Regions from separate parts of the Serratia aquatilis genome, predicted to be linked through region 2. Evidence: riboswitches for the same ligand, from Rfam matches in the RefSeq annotation. Region 2 holds a riboswitch; each other region holds the start of a gene.
The links. A riboswitch is a leader RNA that binds a small molecule or an ion and turns the genes downstream of it on or off. The one in region 2 is predicted to bind thiamine pyrophosphate.
Positions count from the first base shown of each region.

Region 1 (4,797 bases), 2.7 Mb from region 2:
AGGTGCAGACCGAGCGCAGCCAACATGCCAATAAACGTTTAGCGTATTTGCTGATCGCTCACCGCTTGGAACAGCTTGAGCAACAGCAGTTGGACCAACAGCGCGCTGAACGACGGATGTTTCATCATCAAATAGTGCGTGGTTCGCCGGTTCGTGTATTTAAAGGCGAAAAATTTACGCCGCTCGCTTAAGAAACTTAGGTTGTGTCCCTTAACTGTCCGTGGTGCCGTCGTAGACCCAAAAGCCCATTATCAAGGCGGAGGGCGCAGGGCAGAGTGGCCCTCTGTTCAAGCCCGACAACGCAGAGGATGGCCTTTTGGGGCGCGACCCGCAGGGCTGGGGCCATTTGTACGCATTGCTGCGTTGTTCGCCGCTTATTTGGCCCACCCAACCTCACGGCTCACGCCTTGCTCTGCGTACAAGTGACCGCCAGCGGCGCTCGCGTACAGTTAAGGGACACAGCCTAGCCTAAACTCTCGGCCTGATGGGGCAGGCCGAGAGCTCAATAAATTAAGAAGAAAGAATATGGAAACTCATAAATATGGTCGGACGTACCATTATCCGTTCTCGCCGGGAACCACGAGTGACGATCGGATCAATAAACATTATTGGCAAGACATACGCTTAATTCACTCTCTGGTCCATACGGAAAAACTCGATGGCGAGAATAACTGCCTGAATCAGTATGGCGTATTTGCGCGCTCCCATGCGGCACCAACGGTTTCTGCCTGGACACGCCAGATCCGCCAGCGCTGGCAACTGATTAAAAACGATCTGGGCGATATCGAACTGTTTGGGGAGAATCTGTATGCCACGCATTCGATCGAGTATCGCGGCCTGCAGCAGGACTTCTATCTTTTCGCCGTGCGCTGTAAAGACATGTGGCTGAGTTGGGAAGAGGTACAATTTTACGCGGCATTATTTGATTTTGCCTGTGTGCCCGAAGTGGTGCAGAACGTGCCGCGCCAGACTGAAGCGGAATACCGCATGGCAATACTGGAACAGGTGGGTCGAGCGGGGTGGTTTGCGCCGCACGACGTACATACTGGCTTGCCTTGTACTATGGAAGGGATTGTCACCCGTAATGCGGCTGAATTCCCGGTGGCTCAGTTTTCTCATAACGTGTTTAAGTATGTGCGTAAAAACCATGTGAAAACCGACCGCCACTGGACGGTGAATTGGCAACGGGCACGCATGGCACATGAATATCAGCAAGGGGGCAACCATGTGGCGCCTGAGTGAAGATAAACAGTGGAGCAGGCTGGCGGCTAAATTCCGCTGGGTGGCTGACATGCACACGGTGCCGCAAGATCCCCGCCATCATGCGGAGGGCGATGTGGCAATTCATACCCAGCGCGTGCTGGCGGCACTGACCGAGTCTGCGCAATTTTTGACGTTGCCAGAGCAACAGCAGGAACTGGTCTGGGCTGCCGCATTGCTGCATGATGTCGAAAAACGTAGCACCACGCGAGTCGCAGACGATGGTTCGGTGACATCACCCAATCATGCTAAGCGTGGTGAACTGACCACGCGCACGATTTTGTATCGGGATATTGTTACGCCGTTTCAGCTACGTGAACAGGTTGCGGCTTTGGTGCGCTTTCATGGTTTACCGTTGTGGATCATGGGGCGGCCAACGCCGGAGCGGGCGCTGTTATTAGCCGCCTTACGGCTGGACACGCGGTTGCTGGCGTTGTTGGCACGCGCTGACGTGATGGGCCGCGACTGCGAAGACCAGAACGGCCTGCTGGATAACATTGAGCTGTTCGAACTGTTTTGTCAGGAGCAGCAATGCTGGGGACAAGCGCGTCCTTTTGCTAGCGATAGCCAGCGTTACCATTACCTGACGCACCCACTGGCGAGCGTAGATTTTGTTCCCTATCAGCAATTTCAGAGTGAAGTGACGCTGCTCTGTGCGCTGCCGGGAATGGGGAAAGATCGCTATATCGCGCAGCATGCCGCTGGGTGTGAGGTTATCAGCCTGGACAATATTCGCCGCCAACACCGGTTGTCTCCTACCGATAAAAACGCGACCGGCTGGGTGGTGCAACAGGCCAAATTACAGGCTAAGGCGCTGTTACGACGGGGCGAACCTTTTGTCTGGAATGCCACCAATATTACCCGGCAGTTGCGTAGCCAGTTGGTTGAACTGTTTACCGCCTATGGTGCCAGGGTGAAGATTGTTTACTTGGAAGTGCCCTACGCCCAGTGGCAGCGGCAGAATGCCGAACGGGAATACAGCGTACCTGTTGAGGCGATGGCGCGGATGCTGAGTAAATTGGAGATCCCACAGGCGGACGAGGCGCATGAGGTGGAGTTGCGGGTGCAGGACGCCATCTAGCTCCGTGAGTCGTGTTGGTTTTTTGTAATCGATATTTTCCCCTCACCCTTTCCTGAAGGGCGAGGGAGTGTTGTCAGGTGCCAGAGTTAATAGGTAGAGGTCAGTCCCCTATCCCTGTGTATGGGGGACTGACTCTCACATTAATTGGCTATCACCGTGACCAACAGCGGTGATTCAAACATCGCCTTTGGTGAAATAACCGACGCATCCCACGGGATCAGCGTTCCATACCGTTCCCCCAACTTTTGTTTCACGGCAGGCGCGTTAAGATTGAACTCGCGAACTTTTTGCAGCTCACCGATCTTTATCCCCAGTGCCCGATCGTACATCTTCCACACCAGCTCTGAGCAGTACAGCCTTTCATCCGACCAGGAAAACCGTATGTCGTAAGGTTTGTCAGCAAAGTTCTTGGCCTGCTGGCGTATTTTTAGCTGTGCGGATGGCGTCATTATTCGCTCGGCATTTTTCAGGCGTTTAACGACAAACTGTTTTTTTTCCCCACGATCTATCCAGCTTGCCAGGGGGGTGTACTTAACCGTTGCCGCCGCCTCGAAAACGTAGGGCTTACCGTCACGCAGCAGGATGATCCCCATATGGCTGTAACGCGAGCCGGTGGCTTGTTGTATTGCCAGGCTCTGTACCGAACGGGAAGTGTGGAAAATGATATCGCCTTCCTGCACCGTGGGCAGATCCCGCGCCTGGGTGACCAGCCCGGTCATCAAACCAATGGTGAGAAAGAGGATAACCCACAGGCGTTTGCTTAATATCATGATTCAATCCCTCGAAGTAGAAGGACCTTAATCTAAACACCGAGTGTGAAGTGGCGGTGAAGTCCCTGGATAGTTTTTTAAGAATTGTTGATGAGTCGCGACTTCTATACCCGTATTGGTTCGGGGCACTTGTTTTAGCATTCTTGCCTTTCATCCCGATATGAGTTTACAGCACTAGGTTTGGCGATTATCCTGATCGGCGTTGGCTAGTTAACCAACAAAAATTAATGATTTTTCAATGACTCGGGGTGCCGATGCAATCGGCTGAGAAATTACCCGTATTACCTGATCTGGATTATACCAGCGTAGGGAAGTCTCGGTATCTCAACCGGTACCCACCTTCTTGAACGCCGGTTGGGAGCAATATGTTCACTCGACCTGATGTGTTACCCGGCAACCGTGCCGCTGCCTGCTTTAGCCTGTTTAAAAGCCATTCCCCGTTAATTCATTGCCTGACCAATGAAGTAGTACAAGAACTTACCGCCAATGTGCTGCTGGCATTGGGGGCTTCCCCTGCCATGGTGGTGGAGCCCCAGGAGGCCGAGCAGTTCAGCCGTGTGGCCGATGCTTTGCTGATTAATATCGGTACGCTGCATCAGCCACGGGCCGAAGCCATGCTTGCCGCTGTGGAAGCCGCTAATCAGGCGGGAAAGCCCTGGGTGCTGGATCCGGTTGCCGTAGGTGGTCTGGAGTATCGAACTCGCTTTGCACAGCACCTGCTTGCCATGAAGCCAGCGGCAATCCGTGGCAATGCCTCGGAAGTGATGGCCTTGAGTGGCCTGCAAGCCAGCGGCCGTGGCGTGGATAGCCGGGATGATTCGCTGGCGGCATTACCGGCTGCGCGAGCACTGGCGCGCAGCAGCGGGGCGATAGTGGCGGTGACCGGGGCGGTGGATTACGTCACCGATGGTGAACGCGATTGGGCTGTAACCGGCGGCGATCCCCTGATGACGCGTGTGGTTGGAACGGGCTGTGCGCTTTCAGCGGTGGTAACGGCTTTTTGTAGTCTTCCCGGTGAGCGGTTGGACAATGTGGCGACCGCCTGCCGCGTAATGGCACTGTGCGGTGAAAGAGCAACGGCCAGCTGTCATGGCCCTGGCAGCTTTACCGCAGTATTTCTGGATGCGCTTTACCATCTGTGTGCGGAGGAGCTGCAATGAAGCGGATTAATGCCTTAACTATCGCCGGTACTGACCCAAGTGGCGGGGCTGGAATTCAGGCGGACCTGAAAGCCTTCTCTGCCTTGGCTGCTTACGGCACCAGTGTGATCACCGCTTTGGTGGCGCAAAACACCCGTGGTGTGCAGTCGGTATATCATATCGATCCGGCATTTGTTGCTGCCCAACTTGATTCGGTACTCAGTGATGTTCGTATCGACAGCGCCAAGATAGGGATGTTGGCCAATGCCGATATCGTAGGGGTCGTAGCTGAACGGCTGCGTCATTACTCGTTGCCCTATGTGGTATTGGACACGGTAATGTTGGCGAAAAGTGGCGATGCGTTGCTGGCACCGCAAGCGGTGGAATCGATCCGTCACGAACTGTTGCCTCTGGTTTCGATCATTACACCTAACCTGCCGGAGGCTGCCGCTTTGCTCGGCTGCGAGCCGGCAGAAAATGAACGGCAAATGCGCGAGCAGGGGCAGGCACTGTTGGCAATGGGTTGCCAGGCGGTCTTAATGAAAGG
Region 1 covers NZ_CP173186.1:1,625,479-1,630,275, forward strand. Annotated here, with positions in the region: gene prfH (peptide chain release factor H) at 1-191, shown strand, start outside; gene SAQUA_RS07325 (RNA ligase family protein) at 526-1,242, shown strand; gene SAQUA_RS07330 (AAA family ATPase) at 1,202-2,341, shown strand; gene SAQUA_RS07335 (YiiX family permuted papain-like enzyme) at 2,482-3,111, opposite strand; TPP riboswitch at 3,346-3,440, shown strand; gene thiM (hydroxyethylthiazole kinase) at 3,477-4,271, shown strand; gene thiD (bifunctional hydroxymethylpyrimidine kinase/phosphomethylpyrimidine kinase) at 4,268-4,797, shown strand, end outside.
Region 1: linked by a shared signal. The riboswitch ahead of thiM (hydroxyethylthiazole kinase) and the one ahead of thiB (thiamine ABC transporter substrate binding subunit) in region 2 are both predicted to bind thiamine pyrophosphate.

Region 2 (4,797 bases):
CCTCTGCACCATTTCAACTGCAAGAATTATCGGCGTAATATAAGGAAAGATAAATTGACGAATTATGCCAGAGAGTTCCTCTTTTATGCCCACCTCACGTTTGCAACAGCAGTTCATTCGCCTATGGCAGCACTGCCACGGTATGCCAACCGAAACCACGCTGCAGGAGTTGGCAGAAATGCTCAGTTGTTCGCGTCGCCATGTGCGCTCGCTTTTGGGAGCCATGCAGCAGCAAGGTTGGCTGACTTGGCAGGGTGAGTCCGGGCGCGGGAAACGTTCACACTTAAAATTCCATTACACCGGTATTGCATTGCAACAACAGTGGGCCGAAGAGTTACTGGAACAGGATCGCATCGACCAGCTTGTACAACTGGTCGGGGATAAAAATGCGGTACGCCAGATGCTACTCTCTCAGTTAGGCCGTAGTTTCCGCTTGGGAAAGCATATCCTCCGGGTTCTCTACTATCGCCAGTTGTACAACCTGTTACCCGGTTCGGCACTACGCCGTTCAGAAACGCACCTGGCCAGACAGATATTCAACGGCCTGACGCGCGTAAACGAGGAAAATGGGGAACTCGTTTCCGATCTTTCACACCACTGGCAAGCTATCACTCCTCTCCATTGGCGTTTTTATCTTCGCCCGGCAATCCGTTTTCACCATGGGCGTGAAATGGAAATGGAGGATGTGACCCAGTCGCTGAACCGTCTGATCCCACAATCCCTGTTTGCACATATAGATAAGGTTGTCTCGCCAACGCCACACGTTATCGATGTACATTTGCATACCCCTGATTATTGGCTACCGTGGCTATTGGGTAGCGTGCATGCCATGATCCTGCCACGCGAGTGGCAAAGTCTGCCTGACTTTGCCCGCCATCCGATCGGCACCGGCCCTTATCGAGTCATACGCAACCATCATAGCCAGATGAAAATCCACGCCTTTGATGACTACTTTGGCTATCGCGCTCTGATTGACGAAGTGAACATCTGGGTATTGCCGGAGGTGAGTGAGGAGTTAGTGCACTCCGGCGTACAATTGCAGGGGGACGATACCGGCAAAAATGAGTTGGAAAGCCGCCTGGAAGAAGGCTGCTATTTCCTGTTGTTTGATCAACGCTCAACGCTGGCGGCAGCTCCAGAGATCCGCAGTTGGCTATGCGAACTGATCAATCCGATAGCACTGTTGAGCCATGCTGGCCCGCTATATCAGCGCTACTGGGCACCGGCTTACGGCATTCTTCCACGCTGGCTGCATAACCGTGCATTAGGGCAGCAGCCCAAACCCGTAGGTTTGAGCGAACTTACGCTGACGTTTTTCAGCGAGCACTCCGAGTTCCATGCGATCCAGCAAGCCATGGGCTCCCTTTTGGCCGAACACGGTATCAAGCTTAACGTGCAAATCATTAGCTATGATGCCTGGCACAAAGGTGAGGCGAAAAGCGATTTGTGGCTTGGTAGCGCTAATTTCACGCTGCCACTGGAGTTTTCGCTGTTTGCCACACTGTATGAATTACCGCTGATCCAGCACTGCCTGAGTGAGGATATTACGCAGGATGCTGCGCTGTGGCGGGAAAATCGCCTGCCGATGGCAGAGTTTTGTCAACGTCTGGTCAGTTGTCATCAGTTACACCCATTGTTTCATCACTGGTTACAACTGCACGGTCAACGCAGTATGCGCGGAGTTCGAATGAACACCCTCGGCTGGTTTGATTTCAAATCTGCCTGGTTGATACCACCTGAAACATAATCGCCTATGATTAGCACAACTTAGCCTTTATAATGCCAGCGTCTCAACGGGGTGCGGAAAGCAACGATCTTGGTATAAGACCAAACGGATCCTGTTTTTCCGCTGAGAACACACCCGTCGAACCTGATCCGGTCAATACCGGCGGAGGGATTTGAGCATGGCAAGTTGATTATCTTTTACACATGCCCTCAGATACCTTTGCCCCTTATTCTTCAGGAGTGCAAAGTGGTCAAAAAATACCTGTCCTGTCTATTACTACTAGCCGCCATGCCAGTCCTGGCAAAACCAACGCTGACTGTCTATACCTATGATGCTTTCGCCGCCGACTGGGGCCCTGGTGCCGCGGTGAAGAAAGCCTTCGAGGCTGAATGCGACTGTGAATTGAAATTCGTTGCATTGGAAGATGGCGTTTCGTTACTCAACCGCCTGAGAATGGAAGGCAAAAACAGCCCAGCCGACGTGGTTCTTGGGCTGGACAATAACCTGCTACATGCCGCACAACAAACCGACCTATTCGCTGAAAGTAACATCGATACCAGTAAGCTCACTATACCGGGTGGCTGGCAGAACAAAACTTTTGTGCCCTTTGACTATGGCTACTTTGCCTTCGTCTATAACCAGGACAAACTGAAAAACCCGCCGAAAAGCCTGAAGGAGCTGGTCGATAGCGATCAGCCCTGGAAGATCATCTATCAGGATCCGCGCACCAGTACGCCTGGGCTTGGCCTGCTGCTCTGGGTGCAGAAAGTGTATGGTGATCAAGCACCGCTTGCCTGGCAAAAACTGGCGAAAAAAACCGTTACCGTGACCAAAGGATGGAGCGATGCTTACAGCCTATTCCTGAAAGGTGAAGGTGACATGGTGCTGAGCTATACCACCTCCCCCGCCTACCACCTGATAGAAGAGAAAAAAGACAACTATAAGTCGGCGAATTTCAGTGAAGGGCACTATTTGCAGGTTGAAGTGGCAGGAAAGCTAAAGACCAGCAAGCAGCCTGAACTGGCAGAGCGTTTCATGGAGTTTATGGTTTCACCGGCCTTCCAGAACACTATTCCCACCGGTAGTTGGATGTATCCGGTAATCAAAATGCCGCTGCCTGCTGGCTTCGAACAATTAACTCAGCCGCAAAAAGCATTAGAATTCAGTTCAGAAGAAGTCGCGCAGCAACGTAGCAACTGGGTACGGGCATGGCAAACCGCCGTCAGCCACTGATCCCTTCATGGCTCTGGCCAGGGCTGATTGCCGCCAGCCTGATCGGCATTATCGCTGTGGCCGCCATGGGTTCACTATGGCGGCATGCCCCAGGCATCGATTGGCATAGCCTGTGGCAAGACGCTTATTTGTGGCACGTGGTGCGATTTACCTTCTGGCAGGCGTTCCTGTCTGCCTTGATTTCTGTTTTTCCCGCCATCTGGCTTGCAAGAGCACTTTATCGTCGGCGTTTCCCCGGCCGCGATTTGCTGTTGCGCCTGTGCGCCATGACATTGGTGCTCCCCGTTCTGGTAGCGGTATTTGGCATACTCAGTGTTTATGGTAAACAAGGTTGGCTGGCAACGCTCTGCGGCTGGTTAGGCGTTAACTACAGTTTCTCTCCTTATGGTCTGCAAGGTATTCTGCTAGCCCATTTATTCTTTAACCTGCCGCTGGCCACCCGTTTGTTATTGCAAACGTTGGAGAACATTCCTACCGAACAACGCCAACTGGCGGCGCAATTGGGAATGAACGATTGGCAACAGTTCCGTTTTGTGGAGTGGCCAGCACTGCGCCGCCAGATCCTGCCCAGTGGCGCATTGGTTTTCATGCTCTGTTTTGCCAGTTTCGCTACCGTGCTTTCATTGGGGGGCGGGCCACGAGCCACGACGATTGAGTTAGCTATCTATCAGGCATTGAGTTACGACTACGATCTCAGCCGGGGGGCGCTACTGGCATTGATCCAACTGGGCTGTTGTTTGGGGCTGGTGGTGCTTAGCCAACGTTTGAGCCAGGCACTCCCTGTCGGCTATACCCACGCCCAGCACTGGCGCAATCCCCAGGACAACTTCTGGCAACGTGGTTGTGACATGCTGCTAATAGCCGCAGCGCTATTGCTACTGTTACCTCCGCTGCTAGCCATCATCATCGATGGAGCCAACCAAACCCTGGTTACTGTGCTGCAACAGCAAGCCCTGTGGCAGGCGCTGTTCATTTCGTTACGCATTGCGGTCTGCGCAGGCTTGCTGTGTATCCTATTGACTATGATGCTGTTATGGAGCAGCAGGGAACTGAAACTGCGGCAAAAAAACGCCTGGGGGCAATCGTTGGAACTGAGTGGCATGGTGATCCTGGCGATGCCGGGTATCGTGCTGGCGACCGGTTTCTTCCTGTTGCTTAACGACACCACCGGGCTGCCGCAGTCACCCTATTCGCTGGTGATCCTCACCAACGCGTTGATGGCCATACCCTACGCATTGAAACTGTTGGAAAACCCGATGCGCGATTTGGCCGAGCGCTACAACCCCCTGTGCTTATCGCTGGATATCCGTGGCTACCGGCGATTACGCTGGATCGAGCTGAAAGCGCTGAAACGACCACTGGCGCAAGCATTAGCCTTTGCCTGTGTGCTATCGATTGGTGATTTCGGCGTAGTCGCCTTGTTTGGTAACGAGCAGTTCAGAACTCTCCCCTTTTATCTCTATCAACAGATTGGGGCTTACCGCAACAATGACGGTGCCGTTACCGCATTGCTGCTCCTGTTACTCTGTTTCCTGCTGTTTACCCTGATTGAACGTTTACCGGGCCGCCATGCTGATACTTGAAAAACTGACTTACCTATACGATCACCTGCCGATGCGCTTTGACCTGCGCATACGGCCTGGAGAACATGTTGCGATACTGGGTCCTAGCGGAGCGGGTAAAAGTACCCTGCTCAGCCTGATTGCCGGTTTTCTGACGCCCGCGAGCGGCAGGTTGTTACTGGATGGCAACGATCACACCAACACGTCTCCAGCCAAGCGCCCGGTTTCGATGCTATTTCAAGAAAACAACCTGTTTGCTCACCTGACAGTGATGCA
Region 2 covers NZ_CP173186.1:4,321,072-4,325,868, forward strand. Annotated here, with positions in the region: gene sgrR (HTH-type transcriptional regulator SgrR) at 86-1,747, shown strand; TPP riboswitch at 1,785-1,915, shown strand; gene thiB (thiamine ABC transporter substrate binding subunit) at 1,973-2,959, shown strand; gene thiP (thiamine/thiamine pyrophosphate ABC transporter permease ThiP) at 2,935-4,542, shown strand; gene thiQ (thiamine ABC transporter ATP-binding protein ThiQ) at 4,529-4,797, shown strand, end outside.

Region 3 (4,797 bases), 1.5 Mb from region 2:
AATCCTGCTCGGTGGATTGCAACCAGGTCGGCAGTATCCAAATCCTCCTGCCCCAAGTGCACACCATAGGCTTGATGCTTGATCGCCAACCGCCAGTAGTCATTGATAAACAGCCGAGCCTGGTAACGTTTGCCTAAAGCGATGGCTGCGGCAACATCTGCCTCTACCTGTTGATCTGCCTGATCCTTGATGCGTAACTGAATTGTGGTAACGCCCGCATCCAGCAGGCGGGCGATCCATTCAACACTCTGAACAACCGGGTATAAGCCCAGCTTGTGCGGTGTAGCGGGGAAGGGGGTGATAATTTCAGTCATTATTAACCTCCTCCTGCAGATTGGACGCACTATGGTAAAGTTCGCTGCCACGCGAGCGAAACTCGACAGACATTTTCTCCATGCCGCTCAACTGGATCTCTACTGTGTTGGCCGCCGTCTGTGCCGCAGCATAGTCACGGACTTCCTGCGAGATTTTCATCGAACAGAATTTTGGCCCGCACATTGAGCAGAAATGAGCAACCTTGCCTGATTCCTGCGGTAGTGTTTCATCGTGGTAAGCGCGGGCGGTTAGAGGGTCCAGAGCCAGGTTGAACTGATCTTCCCAGCGGAATTCAAAGCGCGCCTTGGACATAGCGTTATCACGGATCTGTGCACCGGGATGGCCCTTTGCCAAATCGGCCGCATGAGCGGCTATCTTGTAGGTAATCAACCCCTGCTTCACATCTTCTTTGTTCGGCAAACCCAAATGTTCTTTCGGTGTCACATAGCAAAGCATCGCACAGCCAAACCAACCGATCATTGCGGCACCGATGCCAGAGGTGAAATGGTCATAACCCGGTGCAATATCGGTGGTCAAAGGGCCCAGCGTATAGAATGGTGCTTCGTGGCAATGCTCCAGCTCTTCGCTCATATTGCGGTGGATCATATGCATAGGTATATGCCCAGGGCCTTCGATCATCACCTGTACATCATATTCCCAGGCTATTTGGGTCAATTCGCCCAAGGTACGTAATTCGGCAAATTGCGCTTCATCATTGGCATCCTGAATAGAGCCAGGACGCAACCCATCACCGAGCGACAGTGCAACATCGTAAGCAGCGCAAATTTCGCAGATCTCACGGAAATGTTGATAGAGGAAGTTTTCCTGGTGATGTGATAGGCACCATTTTGCCATGATTGAACCGCCCCGTGACACGATGCCGGTCAGACGTTTGGCGGTCATCGGCACATAACGCAGCAGCACCCCTGCATGGATAGTGAAATAATCCACGCCTTGCTCGGCCTGTTCCAACAGGGTATCGCGGAACATTTCCCAGGTTAGGTTTTCTGCCACACCGTTCACTTTTTCCAGCGCCTGATAGATGGGCACCGTGCCAATCGGCACCGGGCTGTTACGCAGGATCCACTCGCGCGTTTCATGGATATAACGGCCAGTGGAGAGGTCCATCACCGTGTCTGCGCCCCAGCGAGTCGACCACACCAACTTTTCCACTTCTTCTTCAATCGAGGAGCTAACCGCTGAGTTGCCGATATTGGCATTCACCTTGACCAGGAAATTGCGGCCAATAATCATCGGCTCAGATTCTGGGTGGTTAATATTGGCGGGGATGATGGCACGGCCAGCCGCCACTTCCTGGCGTACAAATTCCGGCGTGATATTTTCAGGCAGGTTGGCTCCCCAGTTTTGACCTGGGTGCTGCTGGCGCAGAACCTCACTGCGAACGCGTTCACGGCCCATATTTTCGCGGATGGCGATGAATTCCATCTCCGGCGTAATAATACCGGCACGTGCGTAGTGCAATTGTGTTACGCATTTACCCGCCAGGGCTTTACACGGCTGCGGCAGGTGTTCAAAACGCAGATGATCCAGTCCCTCATCCGCCAGCCGCTGTTGAGTGAAACCAGAACTGACGTCGGCTAACGTTTGCGTATCCGCACGTTCAGCGATCCAGCCCGCACGTATCTTTTTCAGGCCCCGGTGAACATCCAGCGTTTCTTGCCGGTCGCCATAAGGACCTGCGGTGTCATATACCGGAATGGCCTCATTCTGTTCATATTGCGGGTTATCTTTACTGCCGCCGATCAGCGTCGGACTGAGTTGAATTTCCCGCATTGGGACCTGAATGTCGCTTCGAGAGCCAGAAAGATAAATACGATGGGAGTTGGGGAAGGTCACACCTTGCAGAGAAGCAATGAAAGACTGCGCTTCATCACGTCGTTGTTTACGGACACGGGTTTTATTTACATTAGACATAGCAAATTCCTATCAGTGTGGTGATGTTCGGAAAATTGCTTGTCTGGAGCTCGGAGGGAGTAATGGTGGTAGCCTAAGGCAGGTCTGTTGCCAGTGGCGGCATACCCTAAATAATTGGCGTTGCAGGAAGGCGGCAACGCAGCGAGCCCCGGGAGCGTACAGATAGTACGTGACTGGGTGAGCGAGGAAAGCCAACGCACCTGCAACGTCAAGCATGACGGGTATGGATTACTCTTGTTTCCTTCGCGGGTCTTAACCCGATCAGGTTCCGCGGATCCCGAATTAACGGTCTCAGCCTGGCCGATTTAATGGAAAATCAACGCTAGGCACTCCGACAAGAGCACCCAGTATATACACGTCGCCCTTCAAGTTATAGGGGGGTTGGCTGCCTTTACTCACCTCAGTCACTTGGTTTACCAAGCGCCTGGGGAATCTCTCGGTTGCCGCCTACCTGCAACTCGAAGTAACTTGGGTATAGAAGGGAGAATAAAAACTACAAGCTTGCCCCTCATCTTTCACTCTGCAGCCGTGTTGCGGTGTGAAAAATGAGGGGCAAGGCTTAAATCAGGCTGGATGTTGCACCGTTCCTGTATTGGCTGCGTCGGGATTACCCTGTTGCCAGGTTTCCGCTGCTAGCTGAATTAACTGGTCTTCCAGTGCAAAACGTGAAGCCAACACCTCGCCGACTTCTGACAAGGCTTGATTGAGTTCCTGCCGCATATTTTTATCGAACTCAATTTCACTAAAGCGATCGTGAAACGCCATGACGCTTTCGGTATTAGCCTGTAACTTGGGGTAGAACTTGGTGGTCAGGGCCATTTTAGGGCTGGTAGAACCTTCCACTTGTTTGATAATTTTGCCATAGATGTGAAAATGCCCGGCAGAGAGATAATCCACCAGATGATAGCAAAAGTTATCCAGCGCTTTTTCATTCAGCGGGGTATGCTTTTCTTTATTGGGTTTGATGCCGACCAATGCGCAATAGGCAATCAGCAACTGTTTGCGTGCTTGTAGCCATTGATCGACTAACTCATTACTGCCACCAACGCGTTGAGTCAGGCTTTCCAGTCGGTTGAGCATAGTTGACTCCGTAAGTAATAGAAAAAAACAGTAAGTTATTAAAATGTAACAAGACCATCCCTAGATTGCCAGTGAAGCAGAGGTTGTGCAACAACATATGGAACTTGCATTAACGGGTAACGAAAATGGCTGGTGGATCATCAGCCATGAAAGCAAAATTTGGTTACCAAATGGTGAACTGCCGTTTGGTTCTTCCGCATCATTTTCACTACAGGGCCAGTTGGCTCGTCAGATTGGCGAATGGGACGGCGCAAAGGTCTGGCTGGTCCGCAAACCAATGCCAAGAGATATGGGATCGGTGAGGCAACTGCTCGATCTCGATCGTGATCTGTTCCAGCTTGCCGGGCGCGGTGTGCAATTGGCGGATTTTTACCGTTCGCACCGGTTTTGCGGTTATTGTGGACATGAAATGCATCTCAGCCGCACTGAGAGCGCTTGCCTGTGTAATAACTGCCGTGAACGTTATTACCCACAGATTGCGCCCTGCGTGATTGTCGCCATTCGTCGCCATGACGAGATCCTGCTGGCGCAACATGTTCGCCATCGTGGCGGGATACATACGGTGCTGGCCGGGTTCGTCGAAGTCGGGGAAACCCTAGAGCAGGCCGTGGCGCGTGAGGTTATGGAAGAGAGCAATATCGCTATCACTAATCTACGTTATGTGACCTCCCAACCTTGGCCGTTTCCTCATTCATTGATGATGGCGTTCATGGCTGATTATCACAGCGGTGAATTGCGTCACGATCCGAAAGAGTTACTTAATGCGGGTTGGTATCGTTATGATCAACTGCCGATGCTGCCGCCGCCGGGTACTGTGGCGCGCCGTCTGATAGAGGACACGGTGGCGCTGTGCCGTGCGGAATAAGGTACAATGGCGGCAGATTATCAAGGGAGCCCAATAATGAATGAGTTGAAGAACGATCGCTACCTGCGCGCCTTGTTGCGCCAGCCGGTGGATATTACCCCTGTATGGATGATGCGCCAGGCCGGTCGTTACTTGCCGGAGTACAAGGCTACCCGTGCGCAAGCCGGTGATTTCATGTCATTGTGCAAAAACGCCGATCTGGCCTGCGAAGTGACATTACAACCGCTGCGCCGCTATGCACTGGATGCCGCGATTCTGTTCTCGGACATTCTCACCATTCCTGATGCCATGGGGCTTGGGCTCTACTTTGAGGCGGGTGAAGGGCCGCGTTTTTCTTCTCCTATCACCTGCCGGGCAGATGTTGAAAAACTGCCGCTGTTCGATCCGGAAGATGAACTCGGTTATGTGATGAATGCTGTCCGCACCATTCGTCGCGAACTCAAAGGGGAAGTGCCGCTGATCGGTTTCTCCGGCAGTCCGTGGACATTGGCCACCTATATGGTCGAGGGGGGCAGCAGTAAGGCGTTCACCAAGCTGAAAAAAATGATGTATGCCGAGCCACAAACGTTGCATCTGTTGCTGGACAAGCTGGCTGACAGTGT
Region 3 covers NZ_CP173186.1:391,471-396,267, forward strand. Annotated here, with positions in the region: gene thiE (thiamine phosphate synthase) at 1-314, opposite strand, end outside; gene thiC (phosphomethylpyrimidine synthase ThiC) at 307-2,250, opposite strand; TPP riboswitch at 2,472-2,594, opposite strand; gene rsd (sigma D regulator) at 2,815-3,330, opposite strand; gene nudC (NAD(+) diphosphatase) at 3,428-4,195, shown strand; gene hemE (uroporphyrinogen decarboxylase) at 4,232-4,797, shown strand, end outside.
Region 3: linked by a shared signal. The riboswitch ahead of thiC (phosphomethylpyrimidine synthase ThiC) and the one ahead of thiB (thiamine ABC transporter substrate binding subunit) in region 2 are both predicted to bind thiamine pyrophosphate.